3 regions of the Exiguobacterium sp. FSL W8-0210 genome follow, and region 3 is predicted to be linked to each of the others. Evidence: riboswitches for the same ligand, from Rfam matches in the RefSeq annotation. Region 3 holds a riboswitch; each other region holds the start of a gene.
What was found. A riboswitch is a leader RNA that binds a small molecule or an ion and turns the genes downstream of it on or off. The one in region 3 is predicted to bind lysine.
Positions count from the first base shown of each region.

Region 1: linked by a shared signal. The riboswitch ahead of MKY22_RS02745 (aspartate kinase) and the one ahead of MKY22_RS15800 (Na+/H+ antiporter NhaC family protein) in region 3 are both predicted to bind lysine.
Region 2: linked by a shared signal. The riboswitch ahead of MKY22_RS01295 (amino acid permease) and the one ahead of MKY22_RS15800 (Na+/H+ antiporter NhaC family protein) in region 3 are both predicted to bind lysine.

Region 1 covers NZ_JBBOUK010000001.1:519,345-527,282, reverse strand. Annotated here, with positions in the region: gene dapB (4-hydroxy-tetrahydrodipicolinate reductase) at 1-369, opposite strand, end outside; gene dapA (4-hydroxy-tetrahydrodipicolinate synthase) at 366-1,247, opposite strand; gene MKY22_RS02750 (aspartate-semialdehyde dehydrogenase) at 1,265-2,257, opposite strand; gene MKY22_RS02745 (aspartate kinase) at 2,271-3,470, opposite strand; lysine riboswitch at 3,583-3,760, opposite strand; gene argH (argininosuccinate lyase) at 3,831-5,201, opposite strand; gene MKY22_RS02735 (argininosuccinate synthase) at 5,198-6,403, opposite strand; gene MKY22_RS02730 (GNAT family N-acetyltransferase) at 6,512-6,949, opposite strand; gene MKY22_RS02725 (alanyl-tRNA editing protein) at 6,946-7,938, opposite strand, start outside.
Region 2 covers NZ_JBBOUK010000001.1:223,616-231,553, reverse strand. Annotated here, with positions in the region: gene msrA (peptide-methionine (S)-S-oxide reductase MsrA) at 11-958, opposite strand; gene MKY22_RS01305 (hypothetical protein) at 1,028-1,237, opposite strand; gene MKY22_RS01300 (solute:sodium symporter family transporter) at 1,271-3,031, opposite strand; gene MKY22_RS01295 (amino acid permease) at 3,584-5,065, opposite strand; lysine riboswitch at 5,197-5,385, opposite strand; gene MKY22_RS01290 (MarR family winged helix-turn-helix transcriptional regulator) at 5,551-6,006, shown strand; one part of gene MKY22_RS01285 (IS3 family transposase) at 6,061-6,947, opposite strand; one part of gene MKY22_RS01285 (IS3 family transposase) at 6,947-7,223, opposite strand; gene MKY22_RS01280 (diguanylate cyclase) at 7,437-7,938, shown strand, end outside.
Region 3 covers NZ_JBBOUK010000001.1:3,041,740-3,049,677, forward strand. Annotated here, with positions in the region: gene MKY22_RS15780 (ABC transporter ATP-binding protein) at 1-221, opposite strand, end outside; gene MKY22_RS15785 (methyltransferase) at 234-893, opposite strand; gene MKY22_RS15790 (heme oxygenase) at 982-1,302, shown strand; gene MKY22_RS15795 (hypothetical protein) at 1,427-2,164, shown strand; lysine riboswitch at 2,257-2,435, shown strand; gene MKY22_RS15800 (Na+/H+ antiporter NhaC family protein) at 2,546-4,129, shown strand; gene htpG (molecular chaperone HtpG) at 4,195-6,057, opposite strand; gene MKY22_RS15810 (hypothetical protein) at 6,141-7,010, opposite strand; gene MKY22_RS15815 (SDR family oxidoreductase) at 7,146-7,938, shown strand, end outside.

The sequences.
Region 1 (7,938 bases), 2.5 Mb from region 3:
TGCTAGTGGTATGAGTGTCTTCAGCAGTTGCTGCACCATCGCGATGCCGTACGACATATTGTACGACTGGAAGATCGGAATTTCTTTTGCAGCGTCCTTGATCGATGCCAGTTCCGCTTCAGAAAAACCAGTCGTCGCGATGACGAGTGGTGTTTTTGTCGCCAGCCCGTATGCGAGCAGATCCGGTAGCAAACTCGGATGCGAGAAGTCGATGATCGCATCGACCGTCTCTGACATCTCCGTTAGCTCGGCATATGAAGCGATCGTATCGGATGACTTCGTCCGGTCAACGATCGCCACGACACTTTGTGGTGCGAGTTCGACGACGTATTGTCCTGTCGCCCCATAACCGTGTAACGCGAGTTTCATCGAACCACTCCTTTGTAAGCCCGCATCGTTTCGAGTAAGTGGGCGTGTCCTGCTTCCGATTGACGGACGAGCGGCAAGCGTGGCGCACCGACAGCAAAGCCGAGTTCTTCAAGCGATGCTTTGACTGGAATCGGATTAACGTCACTGAACAAGGCACCGATGACCGGTAACAAGTCTGCCTGAATCCGGCGAGCCGTGACAAGATCTTGTGCGAGTAACGCCTCAGCAAGTGCTTGTGTCTCTGCTGGGTACGGGTTAGAGAGAACTGAAATAACACCCTGTGCGCCCCATGCCATGTACGGCAGGATTTGATCATCATTTCCACAGAAGACCGCGAAGTCTTCCGGAATCGCCGCCATCAGTTCACCCATGAAGCTGACATCTCCACTCGCTTCCTTAAAGGCTTGGATTCGTGGATGACGTGCTAACGTCACTGCTGTTTCGACTGCGATCGCAACGCCTGTCCGCGACGGAACGTTGTACAGCATGATCGGTAATTCGGTTGCATCAGCGACCGCCGTGAAGTGTGTGACGAGACCCGCTTGCGATGTTTTATTGTAGTACGGTGTGACGAGCATCGCTGCATCCGCACCGAGGCGCTCTGCGAGTAACGTCTTCTCGATTGTTGCTGCCGTGTTGTTCGAACCCGTTCCGGCAATGACGGGTACTCGTCCTGCCGTGATTTGAACGGCAGTCGTCAGGAGTTGTTCGAATTCCGTGTTCGTCAGTGTCGATCCTTCTCCTGTCGTCCCTCCAACGACAAGTGCCTGAATTCCTGCTGCGAGTTGTTGCTCGATTAAGCGTTCAAATACGTGTAAATCCAACTCGCCTGCTTCATTAAATGGTGTGACGAGCGCTGTACCTGCTCCTTTGAACATGAAGAACTCCTCCTTTTTTATGAATGAATCGACTGTTCGATTGCTTGGCGTGCGACTTGTACGGCATTCGAGGCGGCACCTTTTCGAATGTTGTCGGCTACACACCAGAGATGGAACGTGTTCGCGAGACTATCATCTTGTCGAATCCGACCGACGTAGACGTCGTCCGTACCACTTGCATTGAGTGGCATCGGATAACGCGTATTCGCGACATCATCGATGAGGACGACGCCCGGTGCGCCTTCAAGTGCTTCACGGATCGCTGCAACCGTCGTCGACTGCGTAAACGTGACGTTGATCGCAACCGAGTGAGAATTCGTGACTGGAACACGCACACATGTCGCGCTGACTGGTAGTGCTGGAAGATTGAAGATTTTCCGTGTTTCGTCAATCATCTTCTGCTCTTCTTTCGTATAGCCGTTCTCAAGGAACACATCGATATGTGGCAAGATGTTATCGTGAATCGGATGCGGATAATTGACGGGCTCTTCTCCGCGTGCTCCACGTGCCAGATCCTCGATTCCTTTTTGACCAGAACCGGATACGGCCTGATACGTCGTATAGTTGACACGCTCGAATCCCAGTGACTGGAGCGGTGCTAAGGCGACGACGGATTGAATCGTCGAACAGTTCGGATTTGCGATCAAGCGGTCCGTTGCTTGAATCGCTTGCGGATTGACTTCTGGCACGACGAGTGGAATCGTCTCCTGCATCCGGAAGGCACTTGAATTATCAACGACGAGTGTTCCGTTTTCAGCTAGTAACGGGGCATATTGCTCACTGATCGTTCCGCCCGCTGCGAACAACGCGACATCGATCCCGTCTTCCGTGATGTTTGGCGTCAGCGCTTGGATCGTAATATCTTCTCCCTTGAACTGTACCGTGTTCCCTGCTGAACGAGCAGAAGCGTAAGCGGACAGGCGGCTGACCGGGAAGTCCAGTTCGGCTAGTACTTGTAACATTTTTTGACCGACGGCGCCGGTTGCTCCGATGACGGCTACATGATACATCCTGTTTTCCTCCTTATAACTCGAACGCGTTTGCAATCGCTGCAACCGTCCGTTCAATATCTGCTTGTGCAATCGTGTATGAGATGCTGATTTCTGAAGTCGTAACTTGATAGAACGGAATGTTCTCTGCTCGGAAGATTGCGAACAATTTCGAAGCGACACCTGTTGCATCCCGCATCCCGATTCCGACGACAGATAATTTCGCGTGTTGATTATGGCGATCGACCTTGACTGTCGTGAAGCGATCCATGATGTCTTTCAATGCTTCATCGAGGAACTCTTCCTCATCGAGTGGACATGAGAACGATAAGAAAATGTCACTGTCGAACGTCGTTTGACTGATCATGTCGATGTTGACGTGGCGATTGGATAACAGTTCGAAGATATCGGCTACTGCTGCATTCGTTTGCGGTACGTGTTTGATTGATACCGTCAAGACGTTCTTCGTCACACTGACACTCGTCACCGCTTTTTGTTCCATTGTTTCCGTCGCTTCCATGATCCATGTTCCCCTTTTCGATTCAAGTGTTTTCCCGACGAAGATGTGTACGCCGTATTTTTTTCCTAGTTCGACACTTCGCATTTCCATGACCTTCGACCCGAGGGCGCTCATTTCCATCATCTCATCATACGAGATATGTGGAATCGGTTGAGCGGCGGCATGGATTCGCGGATCAGCTGTATAGACACCGTCGACATCCGTGTAGATTTCACACCGTTTATCAAGGACTGCCGCAAGGGCAACAGCCGTTGTATCCGATCCACCACGTCCGAGCGTCGTGACATCACCGAGTTCGTTGACACCTTGGAATCCAGCGACGATGACGACATCATATGTTTCGAGTTTTTGTCGTAATAGATTTCCATCAATCTGTTTGATCTTACTTTTCGTATGCAATCCCATCGTACTGATTCCCGCTTGAGCGCCTGTTTGCGATAACGCTTTGACGCCGAGTGAGTTGAGGGCGATGCTGAGTAATGAAATCGTCTGTTCTTCTCCGATGGCAAGCAGTCGATCGAGTTCTCTTCGCTCGGGGCGATCCGTGATGGCTTGCGCCTGAGCGATCAAAGAATCTGTCATCTTGCCCATCGCCGAAACGACGACGACGAGTTTTTCACCTTCGGCTGCGCGACTCTTCAAATAATTCGCAATAGACTGAATCTGTTCGACAGTCGCAACCGAGCTTCCACCAAATTTAAGTACAGTTGTCACAATCCTATCTCCTTTGTCCCGATACAGAAAAAAACGACGGGCCGGTAGGAGCGTTCCTACGGCCCGTCGTTATCACGATCGGACAAACGAAGACAAAGTCATTCGTTCTTTTACGTAAGATAGCGCTCCGAAACATCGGTTTCGGCAGTACAACGGATCTTAACCGTTGTACCAGCAAACAAGAAGAAGCATCTTCTCGTTCACTTCGGCGGACTTCCCCTTTCACATCATTCGGCATGCTTGCCTTCAAGAATGATGCTACTCATGTCATCCGCGCCTCTATCTGTCGGTTGTTAGTTACAGTTATAGCAGACATCTTTTGTTAAATCCAGTCATTTGACTGTTTTTTTTCAAAATTCGTCAATTCGCAAGATGCTGTTTCGCGAGTTCGAGTTGCTCCGACACGGCAGCAAACCCTGTCCCGCCGTAGCTAGTCCGGCGTGCTACTGCTTGAACCGGATCGAGGAGCGGATAGACGTCTTCCGTGATATCAGGATGGAACGTTTGATACGTCTCGAGGTTCAAATCCTTCAGGAAACAACCGTTCTGCACACAGTAAAGGACGGCTTTGCCGACGATTTCATGCGCTTCCCGGAACGGTATGCCTTTCGTTACAAGGTAGTCGGCGAGTTCCGTTGCATTCGAGAAGTCTTGCATTGTCGCCTTCTTGAGCGCTTCGGTCTTAAACGTCGCAGATTCAATCATTCCGGTGAAGATTTGAACGGATTGGAGAACGGTATCTGCTGTATCGAAGACCCCTTCCTTATCCTCTTGCATGTCTTTGTTGTAAGCGAGTGGTAATGCCTTCATCGTCGTCAAGAAGCCCATCAGATTGCCGTAGACGCGCCCCGTTTTCCCACGAATCAATTCAGCGAAATCAGGATTTTTCTTCTGTGGCATCATGCTCGACCCTGTCGAGAAAGCATCAGACAACTCGATGAAGCCAAATTCTTGCGATGCCCAGATGATGATTTCTTCACAAAAACGCGAGAGATGCATCATGACGGTAGAGGCGATCCCGAGGTATTCGATGACGAAATCGCGGTCGGAGACAGCGTCGAGACTGTTCGGATAGATTGACTCAAAACCGAGCAACTCGGCAGAACGGAAACGATCGATTGGGAATGTCGTCCCCGCGAGCGCGCCTGCCCCGAGCGGTGATTTCCGGATCCGCTTTTGATTATCCGTCAACCGTTCGACATCACGTTCGAACATCCAGAAATAAGCGAGCAAGTGATGGGCAAGCGAGATTGGTTGTGCCCGTTGCAAATGCGTATAACCTGGCATGACCGTCTCGATATGTTGCTCCGCTTGTTCCGTGATGACCGATTGGAGCTCGCGTAATGCCGTCGTCAACGCTTCAACATGTTGTTCCATCCATAGATGTAAATCCGTTGCGACTTGATCGTTTCGGCTCCGTGCCGTATGCAGTTTTCCTGCAACCGGACCAATCTGTTCCGTCAATAGACGCTCGAGATTCATGTGAATGTCTTCATCTGCTAGCGTATACACATGATCCGCTAACGTCGTTTCCAGTTGCTTCAGTCCTTGCTCGATTTGTGTCCACTCGTCTTGAGCGAGGATCCCTTGTTCAAATAGCATCTGCGCGTGTGCGAGACTGCCTTTTAAATCGACGCTCGCTAATTTTTGATCGAACGTGATCGATGCTCCGAAGGCTTCCGCTTGAGCGGAAGCACTTTCCGTAAAACGTCCACCCCAGAGTTTGGTCATTTCGTGACACCCGCCTGACGATGTACGCTCGCATGCGTCGAAACGGCAAGTCCGTGTAATTTGATGAAGCCTTTTGCTGCTTCATGATCGAACGCGTCTTCTTTCGTATACGTCGCAAGTTTCTCATCGTAGAGTGAGACAGCGGACTGACGACCTGTCACGGTTGCGTTTCCTTTGAACAGTTTAACGCGAACTTCTCCTGTGACGTCCTGTTGTGTCGCCGTCAGGAATGCTTTCAAGCCTTTTGTCAATGGTGCATGGAAGAGACCGTTATAGATCGTTTCTGCATATTGTTTGCTGAGTAGTGGTTTGAAATGCGCGACGTCCTTCGTCAATGTAATCGTCTCGAGTGCAGCGTGAGCTTTGAGTAAAACCGTTGCTCCTGGGCACTCATAGACTTCCCGCGATTTGATACCGACGAGACGGTTCTCGACGTGGTCGATCCGTCCGACCCCATGTGCACCAGCGATGATGTTCAGTTCCGTGATCAGTTTCGCCAGTGGATACGTCGTTCCGTTGATCGAGACCGGAACACCTGCTTCAAAGCCAATGATGACTTCTTCTGCCTGATCCGGAGCGTCTTCTGGCGCTACTGTTAACGCGTAAGCGTCTTGCGGTGGCTCTGTCCAAGGGTTTTCTAGGACGCCACACTCGTTACTCCGTCCCCAGAGGTTCATGTCGATTGAGTATGGGCTGTCGAGGTTGATCGGGATCGGCACGTTGTTTTCTTTCGCATAGGCGATCTCTTCTTCCCGTGACCATTTCCATTCCCGAACCGGTGCGATGACTTCGAGTGATGGATCAAGTGCTGCGACCGAAACTTCGAACCGGACTTGGTCGTTCCCTTTTCCGGTACATCCGTGAGCGACCGCCGTTGCACCATGTTGATGCGCGACTTCGACAAGCTTTTCTGCGATCAACGGACGCGAAAGCGCTGAAATCAACGGATAGGCATTTTCGTAATGAGCGCCATATTGAAGTGCTGGCAAGACGAAGTCTTGTGCGAATTCTTCTTTAACATCGAGGACGATCGATTCGATCGCACCGACGAGGAGTGCTTTTTCTTTAATGACGGATAAATCTTTTCCTTCTCCGACATCCATGCATAAGGCAATGACGTCATAGTCCTTGCTCAACCATTTGATGGCTACCGATGTATCAAGTCCCCCAGAGTACGCTAAGATCAATTTTTGTTTCGACATGTATAATTCCCTCCTGGTTTTAAATTCATCTGTCTGTATAAAAATTCATTATGAATTATATATATACATAGAAAACAAAAAAAAGAAACCCTTTTTGCAGGATTTCTTTCAAAATGACTTACATTTTTTCTCCATCGTTCGGTGCGGGATGCCCGCATCATCGAATTCATCGGAGACGATCGTATACCCGAGTCCTTGATAAAACGGGATCGCTTGAACTTGCGCGCCGAGTGTTAGCAATTGCTTCCCTTCGCGACGTGCGACTCGTTCCATCGCCTGCATCAACTCGCCACCGTATCCTTTTCCTCGCGCTGTCGCTAGCGTCGCGACACGCTCTACCTTCATCCGTTGATCGTCATATGGACGGGTACGCCCCGTTGCGACCGGTCGACTCTGCTCATCGAGGACAAGCAGATGAATCGCTGTTTCATCATGTGTATCGTATTCAAGATGGCGTGGTACGCCTTGCTCCTCAACGAAGACACGCTCCCGGATCATCCGGACGGCTTGATGTTGTTCTGCTGTACGTACTTGAATGACTGTCATGACTGATATTCCTCCCGTAATCGATCGACATATGCCATCGCATCATCCCGATTCGTAAATTGTGCCTGTGCCTGAACCGCACTTCCTCCGCCTCGCCCATTGAATGCTTGAACATGTGCTTTAGCGAACTTCCCGAGATGGGGTTCACCTGGACTACTCATCAGTAGCTTGTTCGTCGTCGCATTCCAGACGACGCCGACGCGTCCCGCTTCTTGAATCGCTTTAGCAAGTTGCTCGGATATTTTGATTTCTTCATCCAGATGTTCAAACACAAGAATGCCTTCTTGTTGTTCTAAAGCGTGAGCGAGTGTGAACGTTGCGAGTTGTTCCTGGGCGTGTTCGATCTGTTTCGTTAAGCGTTTCTGCTCTTCTTGTAACGCTTGGACGGCTTCTAGCATTTGAACTGGTTTGACCGACAAGGCTTGCGCCGCTTCCCGTAAGGCTCGTCGTTCTGCCTGAACGAGTTGGTATGCCCGTTCCTTCGCGACATAGGACAGACGAATATTTCCACGAATCCGCTCGACTCCGGTAAAGAGAATCGACTCGAGCTGTGCCGTCGAATCAAGATGCGTCCCGCCACATGCACTATAATCGAGTGTGCCGATTTGAACGACACGAATTCGTCCTTCAACTTGTGGTGTTTTTCTTAATGGTAAGCGTAGCGCTTCCGCCTCGTCATACTCTGTCGCCGTGATCGGTAATCCTTGTTCAATCACATGTCGTAATCGTCGATCCAGCTGTTCTTGTTGCATAGTTGTCCATTTAGGTGTCTCGATATCAAGCGTCGAGACCTCACTTCCCGTCCGAAAACTGAGTGTCTTGATATTTGATTCATCTTGTAGGATTGCAGAGATGACATGTTGTGCCGTATGCTGCGCCGCATGATCGATTCGGACTGCGTCATCTACGATACCGGTGACGTCACCTGTGAGCGGCGTCGCCAGTTGGTGCCAGACGACACCGTCTTCGATTTGAACGTCAAGGACCGG
Region 2 (7,938 bases), 2.8 Mb from region 3:
TCCTTACATGTTACTCGAAATGTTTTTTATATTCCCCATATCCTGCCGAATCAAGCTCTTCAAGCGGAATAAATCGTAACGCTGCTGAGTTGATACAATAGCGAAGACCGCCAAGTTCGGTCGGACCATCATCGAAGATATGACCGAGATGACTATCTGCATTCGCAGAACGCACTTCCGTCCGCGTCATCCCGTGACTCGTGTCGAGTTCGACTTCCGTCTTGTCTTCTGAAATCGGTTTAGCGAAGCTCGGCCAACCACAGTTTGACTGGAATTTATCTTTTGATGTGAAGAGTGGTGTGCCATCGACGATGTCGACATAAAGACCTGGACGTTCTTCATCCCAGTATTCGTTACGGAAAGCGGGTTCCGTCCCGTTCTCTTGTGTGACTTTATACTGAATCGGTGTCAGACGTTCTTTCAGTTCTTTTTCCTTACTGTGATCCTTCCACGCATCCTTGATGAATTTCGCGCGACCTGAGCCGACACTATACATCTGATAACGGAACGGATTCTTTTTATAATAATCTTGATGATATTCTTCGGCTGGCCAAAACGGCTTTTCTGGACGAATCTCTACCGCGACCGGACGTGAGAAGCGTCCTGATGCGTCAAGCTCTGCTTTCGAACGTTCAGCTGCCTCACGCTGTGCTTCATCGACATAAAAGATAGCCGGTTGGTAGGATTCACCACGGTCATTGAATTGACCTCCGCCATCTGTCGGGTCGATTTGACGCCAGAAAATCTCGAGTAATTCTTCGTACGTAATGACGGACGGATCGTACGTGACTTCAACCGCCTCCAAATGACCTGTCGTTTCCGAACAGACCTCTTTATAAGTCGGGTTCTCTGTATGACCACCGGTATATCCTGAAATGACCTGCTCTACACCATCATATTTATGGAATGGCTTGACCATGCACCAGAAACAACCACCTGCAAATATTGCTTTTGCCATCTATCTTCCCCTCCTCTGTATGTGTCTATTTTACCGCGTTCAGAGAATGGACTCAACTTTCCTGCTCATTCAATCCTCTGGGTTCGCTTTTAGACGACGCATGACGAAGTAAATCGCCGCAAAGACAAGAAGAAGTCCTCCAAACGAATACCAGATGTTATTCAAACGATAAATCATTTGGTACAAGGCAAGCGTCACAAGCAATAATGCGATCGGTAGGAAGGCACGCTTAAAGTGGTACCAGTAATTCAAGAAGATCGCCTCCTGTTTTTCTTTCATCTTACCTGATATGTCATGCCTTCTGCGAGAGGATTATTCGACTTGACGGTACTCTTCTTCGAGATAGGTCCGGTACTTCGCCTCCCAAGCGTTTAGCGACACACGCCATAATACGATCGTCGCAATGACAAGTCCTAACGTGACCTGCCAGAACCAACTCGACACGACACCTGCTGTCGAAGCCAGTCCGATCTTTGAAAACAGAACGTACGTCCAAATGATTGATGTACATAATAGGATCGATACTGGAATCGCGAACTTCCATGGAGTGAGCTCGACAGACTGTCGTCGATTGACCTTTCTTGACTGGACGGCTGGGTAACGATACCCCATGAATACCATGAATAGCACTTCAATCACGAGTAGAATACCGTATCCATGAATATAGCTAATGCCATGATCCCAGCCGAACAGTTGTTTGAAACCGAAGACGAATAAGTAATACGCGAACACGTGAAAGACAATGACGATTTTCGCCGCAATCGCCGGAATTCGTTTCATGAAAATCCCCATTAATACGATGACGAGAATCGGAATGTTGAAAAATCCTGTGAATTGTCGGATCAAACTCCATAAGCCGTCCGGCGCGTACATCAAGAATGGTGCGATGACGAAAGAGATTAAAGCAACGATCGTTCCGAACCATTTACTGACACGAATCAAATGTTCGTCACTCGCCTCTTTCGCAAACACCGGCTGATAGATATCGAGGACGAAAAGTGTCGCAATACTGTTTAGCAACGAGTTAAACGAACTGAAGACAGCTCCGAGTAAGACAGCCAAGAAAAATCCCATCAGCGAGACCGGCAGTAACTCCGTAATGAGTCGAGGATAAGATAAATCACCGCTCGTTAGTGTGTTCCCATACAAGTGATAGGCAATGATCCCAGGAATCAGCATGAAGATTGGAACTAATAACTTCAAGAATCCTGTCATGAGAACGCCCTTCTGTCCTTCCTTCAAATCTTTTGCCCCGAGCACACGTTGAATGACATATTGATTGAGTGACCAATAAAATAAGTTCGCAAATAGGATACCCGTGAAAATCGAGAAGAACGGAACGGCATCGGTTGAACTTCCAATTGCGTTCAGCTTCTCCGGTTGCACAGTCGCAATCGTCTTCATCCCTTGAAGTAAATTCCCGTTACCCAGTGTGATAAAGCCGAGTACCGGAACTAGGAATCCGACGAAGACGAGCCCAATCCCGTTCAAGGTATCTGAGACAGCCACCGCACGTAGTCCTCCAAAAATCGCATAAATTGCTCCGATGATCCCAACGATCCAGACGACTAACCAAAGGGATTGCGTATAACTAAGACCAAATAGTTCCGGAACATCGAACAGCTGCAAGACAGCTATCCCACCTGAATAAAGCATCGAAGGAATCGTGACGCACATATATCCAAGCAAAAAGAGTAAGACTGTCATCCGGCGCACCGTCTCGTCATACCGGTGACTTAAGTATTCCGGTAACGTCGAGATCCCAAGCCCGAGAAACTTCGGGAGCAGATAGATGGCCATGATAATCGCAGCAAATCCTGCCGTGACTTCCCACGCCATGCTCGACATGTTTCCCATGAAGGATTGCCCGTTAAGTCCAATTAATTGTTCTGCCGACAAATTCGTCAGCAGTAGCGATCCGGCAATGAAAACGCCACTTAATCCTCGTCCGGCTAAGAAGTATTCATCGACGCCTTGTGTTTTCCCACGCGTCAATCGATAGGATATGTAGGCAACGAGCAACATGAAAAACGCTGCAGAACCTAATGTGAAAAATAATTCAGATGTAGTCATGCGTCTTCCCCCTATTCTTTATTCATATTTCTATTTTTGAATACTTATTCATTGATTCCTTTTTTATACTTTTTCAAAACTATATTTTAGAAAACGTTTTCATTTAAGGGAATAAAAAACCACCTTCATTTATAAAAGGTGGTTCCGATTGCAGAAAAATGGGCTGACTCAAAAATGACTCGTCTTCACGCCCTTTCCTCAGGCGAGACACAAGCCAGTTTTCCCGCTTCATTCAAGCAGGAAAACGGGTCTTGTTTGTCTCTGACAGCGCAAAATTGCGCTTTTTCCTGTAGGAGTGGCGGCGTGTAACGTGTCCTTCTTCTTTATACCCGGAAGGAGAATCGAAAAAGCGTTTTGTTCACTCGACATCGCTTCCTAGGGAAAAACAAGCAAGAGCGACCCTGCAGCGAAGCGAAGCGGCGCGATGCTTGTCCCAGGAAAACGATTCGAAACGAACAAAAAAGCGCAATCTTTCTCACCAGACTCATCAGAGAAAAATTGCACTTTGTCTTCAATCTCAATCACCTTCATTTATAGAAGGTGGTTCACACATTATGATTGACGTGGATGTTCCTGGAAGTCCATCTCGTCATAACGAACGATTGACGTCCGGTTTTTGAATTTATGTCCTAACCAAAAGGCAAGGAATAATGGAATACCAACATACGTTGCGGCAATTCCGACCCAATCAATTTGATCCGCGAGGAATGCGGCATAGTTTTGACCGACGATGACGAGGAAACAAAGACCAAAGGCGAACAGCGGACCGAATGGGAATGCTGGTGCAACATATGGTAAGTCTTTCAACGAGTGACCTTGCGCAAGGAATCCTTTACGGAAACGATAGTGACTGATTGCAATCCCGAGCCATGCGATGAAGCCTGTCATACCGGAAGCATTGAGTAACCACAAGTAGACTTGTCCACCAAACATTGACGTCAAGAAGCAGAGCGCACCGACTGCTCCTGTTGCGAGCAAAGCGTTACGCGGTACACCGTTTTTCGATACTTTCGCGAACAACTTCGGTGCATCGCCTTGGCGAGCAAGTGTATAAAGCATCCGAGTCGAAGCATACATACCTGAGTTTCCGGCAGATAGAACAGACGTCAAGATGACGGCGTTCATGAGTGCTGCTGAGAAGGCAAGACCCGCTTTTTCAAAGACGAGCGTAAACGGACTAACCGCGACGTCCGTAATGTCATTGGAAACCAAGTTCGGGCTCGTATATGGAATGAGCATTCCGATGACGAAAATCGCGAAGACGTAGAAAAGCAAAATACGCCAGAAGACTTGTTTGACTGCTTTTGGAACATTCTTTTTCGGATCTTCCGATTCACCCGCGGCAATCCCGACCAGTTCCGTTCCTTGGAAACTGAATCCGGCAACGAGAATGATACCGATGACGGCAGGAATTCCACCAACGAACGGCGCATCGCCAAGAGCAAAGTTTTTAAAGCCAACCGGTGGCTCCGATGTAAAGACACCAAAAATCATCGCAACACCGACGACTAAGAAGACGATGACGGTGACGACTTTAATCATCGCAAACCAATACTCCGCTTCTCCGAATCCTTTAACGGAGAAGTAGTTCAAGCCAATCATGAGTAAGAGGAACAAGGCACTGAAGTAAAACCCAGGAACGTCCGGGAACCAGTACGTCATGACGATTTGTGCTGCGACGAGTTCGACTGCGATCGTGACTGCCCAGTTGTACCAGTAGTTCCAGCCAAGTGCAAAGCCGAATGATGGATCGACGAATTTCGTTCCATAGGTCGAGAAGGATCCAGCGACCGGCATATACGCTGCCATTTCACCAAGACTTGTCATGAGGAAGTAGACCATCAGACCAACGATTGCATACGATAGGAGCGCCCCACCTGGTCCTGCTGCTGCGACGGAAGCACCGGACGCAATGAAGAGTCCTGTTCCGATCGCTCCACCGATGGCGATCATTGACATATGACGGGCTTGTAATCCACGTTTTAATCCTTCTGCTGTCGAATCTGTTGTTTGTTTCACATCTAGATTGTTCATTTCGTTCGCTTCTCTCTTTAATAAATTTTTGAGAGGACACTTTTTGAATGAAAAAACAAAAAGCGCCCTCATCTTCCAGATGGAAGATGAGAACGCAACATAATAAAATGGATGCGCCTCATTCTACCGTCGTGAAAGATAGCTCTCCACAAGTGAGTGATACCCGACTTGTGACAGTATTAGACCTATTCGACCTAATCCCAATCGATCATCTTCAAAGCGATGATTGATTTCGGCAATTCTTCCTTTCAGGTCACTTCATTTGTCGCTTGACGACATCCATAACCGTACTCTTAAGAACTGCAACCTCCATCCCACTGGTTGAGTGAGAACTGAATTAAATTAGTTATTACTACGCCATATTACACAAACCGCCACGAAATTGTCAATTGCCTTTTTTGAATCTGGGGTAGTATATGGTAAAAATCCGATATGTTTAGTACACTAAATGATAGAAGTCCACTGAGAGAAAGGATGCTGCTTGCATGCCACAGGAACGTGATTTGCTGACTTACCGACTCGAGGAACAAATGCGTGTCATTCTTCGTACCCTGCGACGTGAACTTAATCGACTATTTGAAGGAACAGCAACCCGAAGCGAATTTTTCATCTTACGGAGTCTTTCAGAAAACGGTCCCCAGCGTCCGACACTTCTTGCGGAACAATTTGAGCTGGCGACGAGTCAAGTCACTGCTTTAACGGATAAGCTCTATAAACAAGGATATGTCACACGGACGCGTTCGACGGAAGATCGTCGCTCGATTGTCCTTGCTTTGACGGATGACGGAGAGCGTGCTTTTCGGGAACTCGAGGTCGTCCGAAGAAACTATTTACAAGATCGCTTCGGAACTTTAACAGAAGAAGAACTGGAAACGATGATTCGCGTCTTCGATAAGATTTTACTGACGATGGATGAGGATACGCTCACTTCGTCTTCATAAAAAACGGTAGATTAGACTGACCTAGCAATATGAGACACATATAAAACACCTTGATTAGGCTGCCTGTACACCGTATTTTTTCGGTGTCAGGTAGCCTAATTTTTCTTGGATTCGTTCTTCGTTATAGTAATTTAAGTAATTAGTAACGCGTTCAGAGACCTCATGGTCTCTTAGTGAATTAAATTTGACGTACTGGAATTCCTCGGACTTTAAATTAGAGTGGAACGATTCGATAACTGCGTTGTCCCAACAGTTTCCTCTACGAGACATGCTGCTTGTTAGGTGATTCCTTTTAACGAATTCTTGAAAGGCGTATGACGTATAGACACTTCCTTGGTCCGAATGAAGGATGACCCCTTCGGGATAGTTTCGATTCTCAAGCGCTATCTTCAACGTATCAATCACAAGAGACGTTTGTTGATGCTCGTATAACTTGTATGCGACGATTTCGTTATTAAAAAGATCCATGATGGTGGAAAGATATTTCGTCGTGCTGCCGTATTGGATATAGGTGATATCCGTCACCCACTTTTGATTCGGTTTACTTGCTGTGAAATCGCGCTTGATGAGATCCGGTACCGTTATGATGCGCTCACCTTGAGACTTCCATCTTCGCTTCGGCTTGATCCGACATTGGAGATGGTGTTTTTGCATGATTTTCTGTACGGTATTCCGATTGGCTTTTAACTGATAGATTTGCTGTAATAATGCCTTTATTTTTCGATGTCCATTCCGATACTTCGTCTGTTTACTTAGTTCAATGACGGTTTTTTCGAGCACCGAAGGTGCTTTCACAGATTCCTTAATCCAACGGTAATAGCTTGCTCTTGGTACATTCAAAGCGCTAAGAATGGCGGTGATTGTATACTTTCTCCGAAGAAACTCTACAATTTTTAAGACTACTTCTTTCTCAACTCTCTTTCGATTTCCATGTACTTTTTTAAGATTTCATTTTCCATCTTCAGATGTGACATTTGTCGTTCTCTCTTGTCATCCTCACTCGCAGAATCTGGACCATGTCCATAGGTATATTGTTTACCGATTGGCTGATCAAATCGATAATGTTCGTTAGAGCGATACCATCTCATCCATGTTTTGATTTGAGATTCATTTTTGATTCCGTACTTCTCCATGATTTCTCTCGTCGTTAACTTACCACTCAGCTTATCTTTGACTACTGCCCATTTCACTTCACTTGAATATACGTTTTTGCCCATGCAAAAACACCTCCGATGTTAGTACTTTTTAAAAGTGTACCACTCCGAAGGTGTTTTATATTGTCTCAAAATTTTAGGTTAGCCCAGATTTTCTACCGTTTTTTATGTTTTATCTAAACATTTACCTCTGTCTAACCGTTACCTAGATGAGTATACTGGAGTATATATATGGAAATCTGTTAGCTGGGGAGTTGGGAGGATTTGTTGTCCATCATGAATCAATTCATCATTAACTTTTGTCTACTGTTCACGACGATTACTCTCTTATTCTTACCATTTCGGAATCGACCACGTATTTCGCTGAACTCCAGCTGGAGTACACGCCTCATATTGGGAAGTGTCTGTGGTCTGATTGCAGTTTTGTTGATATTCAATGGTATTCAGATCGATGTCGCCCGTGTGGATTTACGAATCATCCCAGTCGCGATCGCTATGCTATTCGGTGGTTTCCCGAGCGCCATCGTCGCCGGTATAATGATCATCGGGACACGTTACTTTTTGACACCCGTCGATCAAATGGAGGGTTTTTATCTGTCCACACTGATTATCGTCTTAATCATTACGACGATCGGAATCGTACGTCGATTCGTTCATGTCTCGACACGCCATTTTCAATTATTGGTGTCAATTGGTGTTCTCTATTCGTTACCTGCCATCTATATCCTGACAAACAGTTGGTCGACATTCTTTAAAATTTCAATCGCTTATATCTTCT
Region 3 (7,938 bases):
TGCTTCACCTCTTTACTTTGCTTCCAGCAATCAAAACCACCGATCGTCGCCCTTCCATCGTCCGCAACCATTAGTCCCATCAAATGTCGGAGTGTCGTTGATTTTCCAGATCCGTTTGGTCCGATGAAACCGAATATCGTACCCGGATCAACTGTAAAACTGACATCGAATATTCCACGCCCCGGCGCAAATTCCTTCGTCACATGCTCCAAACGGATCATCATCCGACCTCCCTATCTTTTATTTCTTTCCTCACTGTATTCATACCCGTTTTGAAGCAGTTTGTTCGGATCAAAGCGATAGATGACGAACCTCTCGTCATGATTTTTTTCATAGAGGTCTCGTAATCGAATCTCATCGATTTGCTCGAATACGGTATGGCGCTCCAGGTACTCCCGGTATTCATCGGTCGGGTAATACAAGATGAGATCAACCGAACGCGGGGAACGTTCGACCGAACTTAAAATGTGATCGATCACTTTCATGAAAATTTGTGAAGAGAATGGATTAAAGAAATAAAACTTATTCGCCTCATCCGGAATGGTATACTGCTCGGCATACGTCTGTTCGAATCGCAAACTTCCGGAACGCCGCTTCCGTCGACTTTGGTATTTCGCCATATTCCGAAGTGCGTCCTCGTAAAATTGTCCATTCATCTCGATTCCGATGACGGAACAGTCGAATCGGTCATGTAAGTAAAAGTTTAAACGCCCTTTCCCACACCCGAAATCGATGACAGTATCCTCTTTTTGAAACGGATAGGTTTCGCATAATTCGCCGAGTGCCGCATAAGGCGTCGGTTCATAGCGATTGTAGTGACTAAACACACCATAAAGGTGTTGCATCTCAATGGTCTCAATTCGTAATCGTTGATCATATTCCTGTTCATTCATCTCTTTTGTTCCTTCTTTCCGGTATTCTTTCCCTCATCGTACTATACTGAAGAAGTACGTTACTCGTTTTTTGAAAGGGGATTTTATGATGATCGTCGTTACGAACCGGATTAAAGTCAAAAAGGGGATGGCTGCAGCTCTCGCTCCTCGTTTTACGCGTCCAAGTGGACTTGATACGATGGACGGATTCATCCGTGTTGAGGTCTTATTGACGCAAAACATCGAAGAACACGATGAAATGAACGTCAACATGTACTGGGAAGATATGAAGAGTTTTCAAGCGTGGCGGGAAAGTGACGATTTCAAAGCGTCACATAGTCGACCTGCGAGTAGTGAGGCAGGAGAATCGCCAATGCTCGGCAGCGAGATTCTGACATATGAAGTCGCTTCGGTCAAAGAACGCGCATGATGCACGAAAAGGACTCGTATCGAGTCCTTTTTTATATACCTATATACAAATAGTGAAAGGGTCGAATTATCACAAATGGTATTATTTGTTATCATAGTGCCATTACAGAGAGAGAGGGTCCTTCATGAATTCATTAACTATATTTGAACAAGCCATTCGTAGCTTACCTGACGATCGTACGTTACGACGTGATGAATTATGGACGGACGATTTTTTATTGCAACAGGAGAACGAGCTGACCGTCTATTACTCTCCGATTGGCGAATACGTCAATACTGAAGCAAAAGTCGTCATCATCGGGATCACACCAGGTTTTGAACAGATGCGAATCGCTTTCGAAGAAGCGACAGATGCCCTTCACCATGGTGTTTCATTAGAAGAGACGGCACGCCTCGTCAAATATACAGCAAGCTTTGCCGGAACGATGCGACGTAACCTCGTCCAGATGCTCGATACACTTGAACTTCCAGCATTGCTCGGAATCGAGACGACGGCTAGCTTATTTCATCAACACCAGGAATTGTTACATCCGACGTCACTGTTAAAGCAACCCGTCTTTTATCGCGAAAAAAATTACTCGGGTCATCAACCGAAGATCAATCGTAGCCCTTTATTGAGGCACTACGCGGAAGAACACTTCGTCGCTGAGATCAATCAGTTACAAAAAACAGCGTTATTAATTCCACTCGGTCGGGTCGTCGAGACGCAAGTCCGTGGATTGATTCATGATGGACGAATCGAACAGCATCAGCTTCTTTCCGGATTCCCCCACCCATCTGGCGCGAACGGTCATCGAAAAAAACAATTCGAGGAAAACCAAGCCTATTTGATGAAACAGCTCATTCAACATTTTGCTGAATAAACAACTTTATCTTAAATTATCAGAATATATGGTTGAATCGCTTCTGAAATACATGATAAAGTGTCCATAAGAACAGAATATGACTATTCTATCGATGAGGTAGAGGCGCGATTTCAATCAGTACTTGGTCCGAGGATGACAACGAAGACGACTACAGGAAAGGTGACATCGCCGAAATGACAGTATGTGTCTAGCATATCGTCGTTGGTCGATTCGGGAAACACCCGATCGATTGCCATACATAACAGTTGTATGGAGCGCTCCAATTCGGCTAAGAAAGACGCATCCAGCGAGGGTGTCGGCTTTGTTGCCGGTGCCCTTGCTTTTTTTGTGCCGCGGGGTCTCATCTTTAAGCCATTTTTAAAGAGGAGGATATTTTTCATGGTCAACTATTCAGATTCCATTATTGCCCTTGTACCTGCTTTACTAGCTATCTTATTAGCCATCTTTACGCGAAAGGTCGTTCTTTCGTTAGGTGTCGGCATTCTCGTCGGTGCCCTGTTACTCCACCGTTTTAACCCGATCGATACGGTAACCTATCTCGGCAAGAACATCTTCAGTCTCTTTTGGGCAGACGGTGCCTTGAACGAGTGGAACGTCTTATTGCTTGTCTTCTTGTTATTGCTCGGCGTCCTTTCCACGCTCATTCAGACATCAGGTGGCGCTCGTGCCTTCGGTGAATGGGCTTCTACTCACGTCAAGACAGCGCGTGGTGCACGCTTAGTTGCCTTCGGACTCGGTATCTTGATTTTCATCGATGATTACTTCAACAGTCTCGCTGTCGGCAACGTCAGTCGTCCGTTAACGGATCGCCGTGGTGTCTCACGTGCGAAGCTTGCCTATTTAATTGACTCAACGGCTGCGCCTGTTTGTGTCATCAGTCCGCTTTCGAGTTGGGGCGCATTCATCATCTCCATCATCGCCGGTATCTTAACGACGCACTCGATTACGGATTACTCAGCGTTTAGTGCTTTCATGATGATCGTTCCAATGAACTTCTATGCGATTTTTGCGTTACTTTTAACACTTTACATCGCTTACTCTGGCGTCTCTGTCGGACCGATGAAACAACATGAACACCGTGCCGCGAAAGGTGAACTTTTTGATGCGTCAAAAGGAACACCGATGGGGATGGCAAAAGAGGTCAACGAACATACGAACGGAAAAGTACGGGATCTCGTCGTTCCAATCGTCGTTCTCGTCATTGCTACGATCAGTGCGTTACTCGGAACAGGTGCTCAGGCACTTGCAGCCGACAATCGCCCGTTTACTTTAATTGGAGCATTTGAGGCAACAGACGTCACACGTTCACTCGTCGCAGGTGTCGTCATCAGTTTAATCGTTGCTTTCCTGATGCTGATCGGACGGAAAATTCCGGGCCGCGATTACCGTGCAAGCATCGTTGCTGGTATGCGTTCGATGTGGCCAGCAGTCGTGATTCTGTTATTTGCTTGGACGATCATTGCTGTTATCGGTGATATGAAAACAGGCGATTATCTCGCAAGCTTCATCAGCAACTCGATTTCTGCTTCGTACTTGCCGTTCTTATTATTCTTGATTGCCGGCTTGATGGCATTCTCGACAGGAACAAGTTGGGGCACATTCGGGATCATGTTGCCAATCGGTGCGGATCTCGTCATGGCTGTCGATGCTTCACTCTTGTTACCGACGCTTGCTGCTGTTCTTGCTGGATCTGTCTTCGGTGACCATTGTTCACCGATTTCCGATACGACGATCCTCAGTTCGACAGGGGCTGGATCCCATCATATCGATCACGTTACGACACAATTACCGTATGCGCTAGTCGGTGCCGTCACTGCGGCAGTCGGTTATTTAGTCATCGGTTTCACGGAGTCTTCGGTCTTCGGTTTCATCGGAGCTCTTGTCACATTCGTACTCTTTGTCGTCGTCTTGAACGTTCTCTCGAAAAAAGGCGAAACCGCTTCGGATTTACAAACGGATTGATGAAACACTTTACGAAAAAAGGCATTGGATGCGCGCATCCAATGCCTTTTTTATATCTATTCGTTTCACACCATCAATAAACACACATCATTCGCGAACGCTACTGGATCCTCGAGTGGGAGTCCTTCGACAAGCAATGCTTGTTGATACATTAGTTTTGTATAGCGCTCGAATTTTGAACGATCGTTTTGATACGCCGTTTCAAGAGACTCGAACACTGCGTGTGACGGATTCAATTCAAGAATCTTGACCGCTTCTACCCCTTCATTATTCGGCATCGCCTTCAGAATTTTCTCCATCTCGATCGAGACAGCGCCGTCCGTCGCAAAGCAGACAGGATGCGATTTTAGACGTGTTGAGGCTTTGACTTCCTTGACTTGCCCACTTAGCACTTCCTGCATGGCTTGGAACATCTCTGCTTGTGCGTCCGTCGTCTCCGCTTCCTCCGCTTCAATCCCTAAATCGCTACTCGTGACCGACTTGAACGTCTTCTCGTTGTACGTCACGAGCATCTGGATCGCGAACTCATCGATCTCTTCCGTGAAGTACAAGATATCATACCCTTTATCACGGACGAGCTCGGATTGTGGTAATTTATCCAGACGATTCGTACTCTCACCAGCGGCGTAGTAAATATGTGCCTGATCTTCCGGCATCGCTGCGACGTATTCTGCGAGTGTGATCAACTTCTTTTCCTTCGCCGAGTAGAAGAGGACCAGATCCTGCACCTGTTCTTTATGCATGCCATAATCATTATACATACCGAACTTCAGCTGGCGTCCGAACGCTTGATAGAATGTTTCGTACTTCGTGCGATCCTCGCGCAGGAGGGCTTCGAGTTGTGTCTTGATCTTACTTTGGATATTTTTCGCGATCAATTTCAATTGACGATCGTGTTGCAGTAACTCGCGCGAGATGTTGAGCGATAAGTCTTCCGAGTCAACCATCCCTTTGACGAAACTGAAGTGATCCGGCAACAAGTCGCTGCATTTTTCCATGATCAAGACACCGTTGGCATAGAGTTCAAGACCCTTTTCAAATTCCTTCGAATAATAATCGTACGGTGCCTGCTCTGGAATGAATAAGATCGATTGATAACGAACAGCACCGTCGACACTGATATGAATGTGTTTCGCTGGTGTGTCGAAACCATAACGCTTCTCTTGGTAGAAGTTCGTATAGTCCTCGTCTGTCAATTCCCGTTTGTTCTTCCGCCAGATCGGCACCATGCTGTTGATCGTCTTGACGACTTCGACCTCTTCCGTCTCGTCACTGCCTTCGATCGGCTGACGTTCGAGTTCCTTCATCTCGATCGGATAACGAATGAAATCTGAATATTTTTTGATGATACTGCGCAAACGATACGTCTCGAGGTATTCGTCATACGATTCTTCTTCCTCGTTCGCCTTGATGTGGAGTGTAATCTCCGTTCCGACGGTTTCCTTGTCGACTTCCTCGATCGTATAACCTTCGACACCACGCGATTCCCATTTATAAGCGACTGCACTGCCGAACGGTTTCGTAACGACAGTGACGACGTCTGCGACCATGAAGGCAGAATAGAATCCGACACCGAATTGTCCGATGATATCATGACCATCTTGTGCTTCATTCTCTGCCTTGAAGGCAAGCGATCCACTTTTTGCGATCGTACCGAGATTCTCTTCTAGTTCTTCCTTCGTCATTCCGATTCCCGTATCACGAATGATGAGTTGACGCGCTTCTTTATTTGGTTCGATCGTAATTTTGTAGTGTTCCTTTTCGAACGAAATCGTCTCGTCCGTCAATGCTTTGTAGTACATCTTATCCATGGCGTCACTTGCATTCGAGATCAATTCGCGCAGGAAAATCTCCTTATGCGTATAGATGGAATGAATCATCATCTCCAGCAATCGTTTTGATTCCGCCTTAAATTGTTTCGTTTCCATGCTCATTCTGCCTCCCCTTTTTTAGCACTCATTCATATAGAGTGCTAATTCATCTCCTATTATTAGGGAGTTCGAAATATCTGTCAATCTCCTTTTTCACTGTGTGTCGTGACTTTTTCAAGGACAATCATTCCGATTTGACGTAAGTGTTCTGCTGACCCGTAGGTGCCATGGCTAACGCCGTTTTCATCCTTTCGATTACCGAGACCGATGAACTGCTCACTCGGTTTGAAGTGGAGTCCGACGACGGGTACCTGAAATCGTGACGAGAAGCCAACTTGAAAAATCGCGTCTGGATAATCCGTTGGTCGATAGGTTGTCCAATCGATATCTGGTTCGAGCTTCGCAAATCGTTCCGTGTGCTCCTTACCGAGCAGGATGATCCCTTTTATCGAAAACAGTTCAAGCAGGCGTAACAAAAATGTCTGACCGAATGGACTATCTTCCAACACGCTGCGTTCTTTGATCGCTCCCATGTAGTGGTGTGTCGGAAACGGGAAAAAGTCCAAATGAATGACTGGATCAAGCGTCTTTTCGTAAAACGACGCACCCAATCCGTTCAAGAATCCTTCAAGCTTACCGCCACCCGGTCGACCGAACCATGTCCGGTAAATGTTCGGTTGTTTGAAATAATCATTGAAGCGCCGGATTGAATCTGTCAGCGTCTCCTCCTGGAGATAATCCTCCCATGACATCGACTTCGGACGAATAAAGAGCGGACCGGTCTCGTCGAATCGTAATGCGCCCGTCCGGTCTAAAAACTGCGTTCGGGATGGGTTCGTCGCGATCGTCACCCAACTGCTACGCGTCGCATCACCAAACCAAAGGACAGGTGTCGTTTGATCAATCAGTTGATCTGCGAACGCACTTTTCTCGAGCGTCATTTGATACTCGACAGCTTCCTGTAATAATTTTTTGGCAAGTTGCCATTGATCGGATGTCAGCGTTCTCATCTCCCTTTTTACAGCGATTATGCTGTTGTAGATGTACCCCTTATCTTCTATTACTAGACGCGTCGATGGGTTTAACCTCCATTTCTCCGGGAATGTTTCATAAGGTGAACGATACGACTTAGGAGGGGTTTAGCAATGGGTAGACTGGATCAAAAAATAGCTGTCATTACCGGCTCGGCAACAGGGATTGGACAAGCGACTGCGCTTGTATTCGCAGAACAAGGAGCAACGGTCGTTTGTGCCGATGTCTCACTTGAAAAAGCACAACAAACAGTAGAACAGATTACACAACAAGGCGGGAAAGCGGAAGCCGTCCATGTTGACGTCTCAGACGTCGAGAGTGTTGAGCAACTTGCGAAGCATGTCAAAGAGACGTACGGTACGGTCGACGTCCTCTTCAACAATGCCGGAATCGATGAACAAGGTGGGAAAGTCCACGAGTATCCAATCGATCTCTTCGACCGGATCATCGCTGTCGATTTACGCGGTACATTCCTCGTCAGTAAATTCTTGATTCCACTCATGCTGGATAACGGTGGTTCGATCATCAATACGTCATCGATGTCGGGTCGCGCAGCTGACTTGAACCGGTCTGGTTATAACGCGGCGAAAGGCGGGATCGCGAACTTCACTCGCGCGATGGCAATCGATTACGCGCGTCATGGCATTCGTGTCAATTCGTTATCGCCAGGAACGATTGAAACACCACTCATCGATACACTCGTCGGTGAAAAAGAAAAAGAACAAGGCAAACAGTTCCGCGATGCGAACGCCTGGATCACACCACTCGGTCGACTCGGTAAACCACGCGAGATGGCAACGGTCGCCCTCTTCCTTGCTTCTGACGACAGCTCGTATGTCACAGGTGAGGACATCACGGCGGATGGCGGCATCATGGCTTATACATGGCCGGGAGAGATGTTAATCG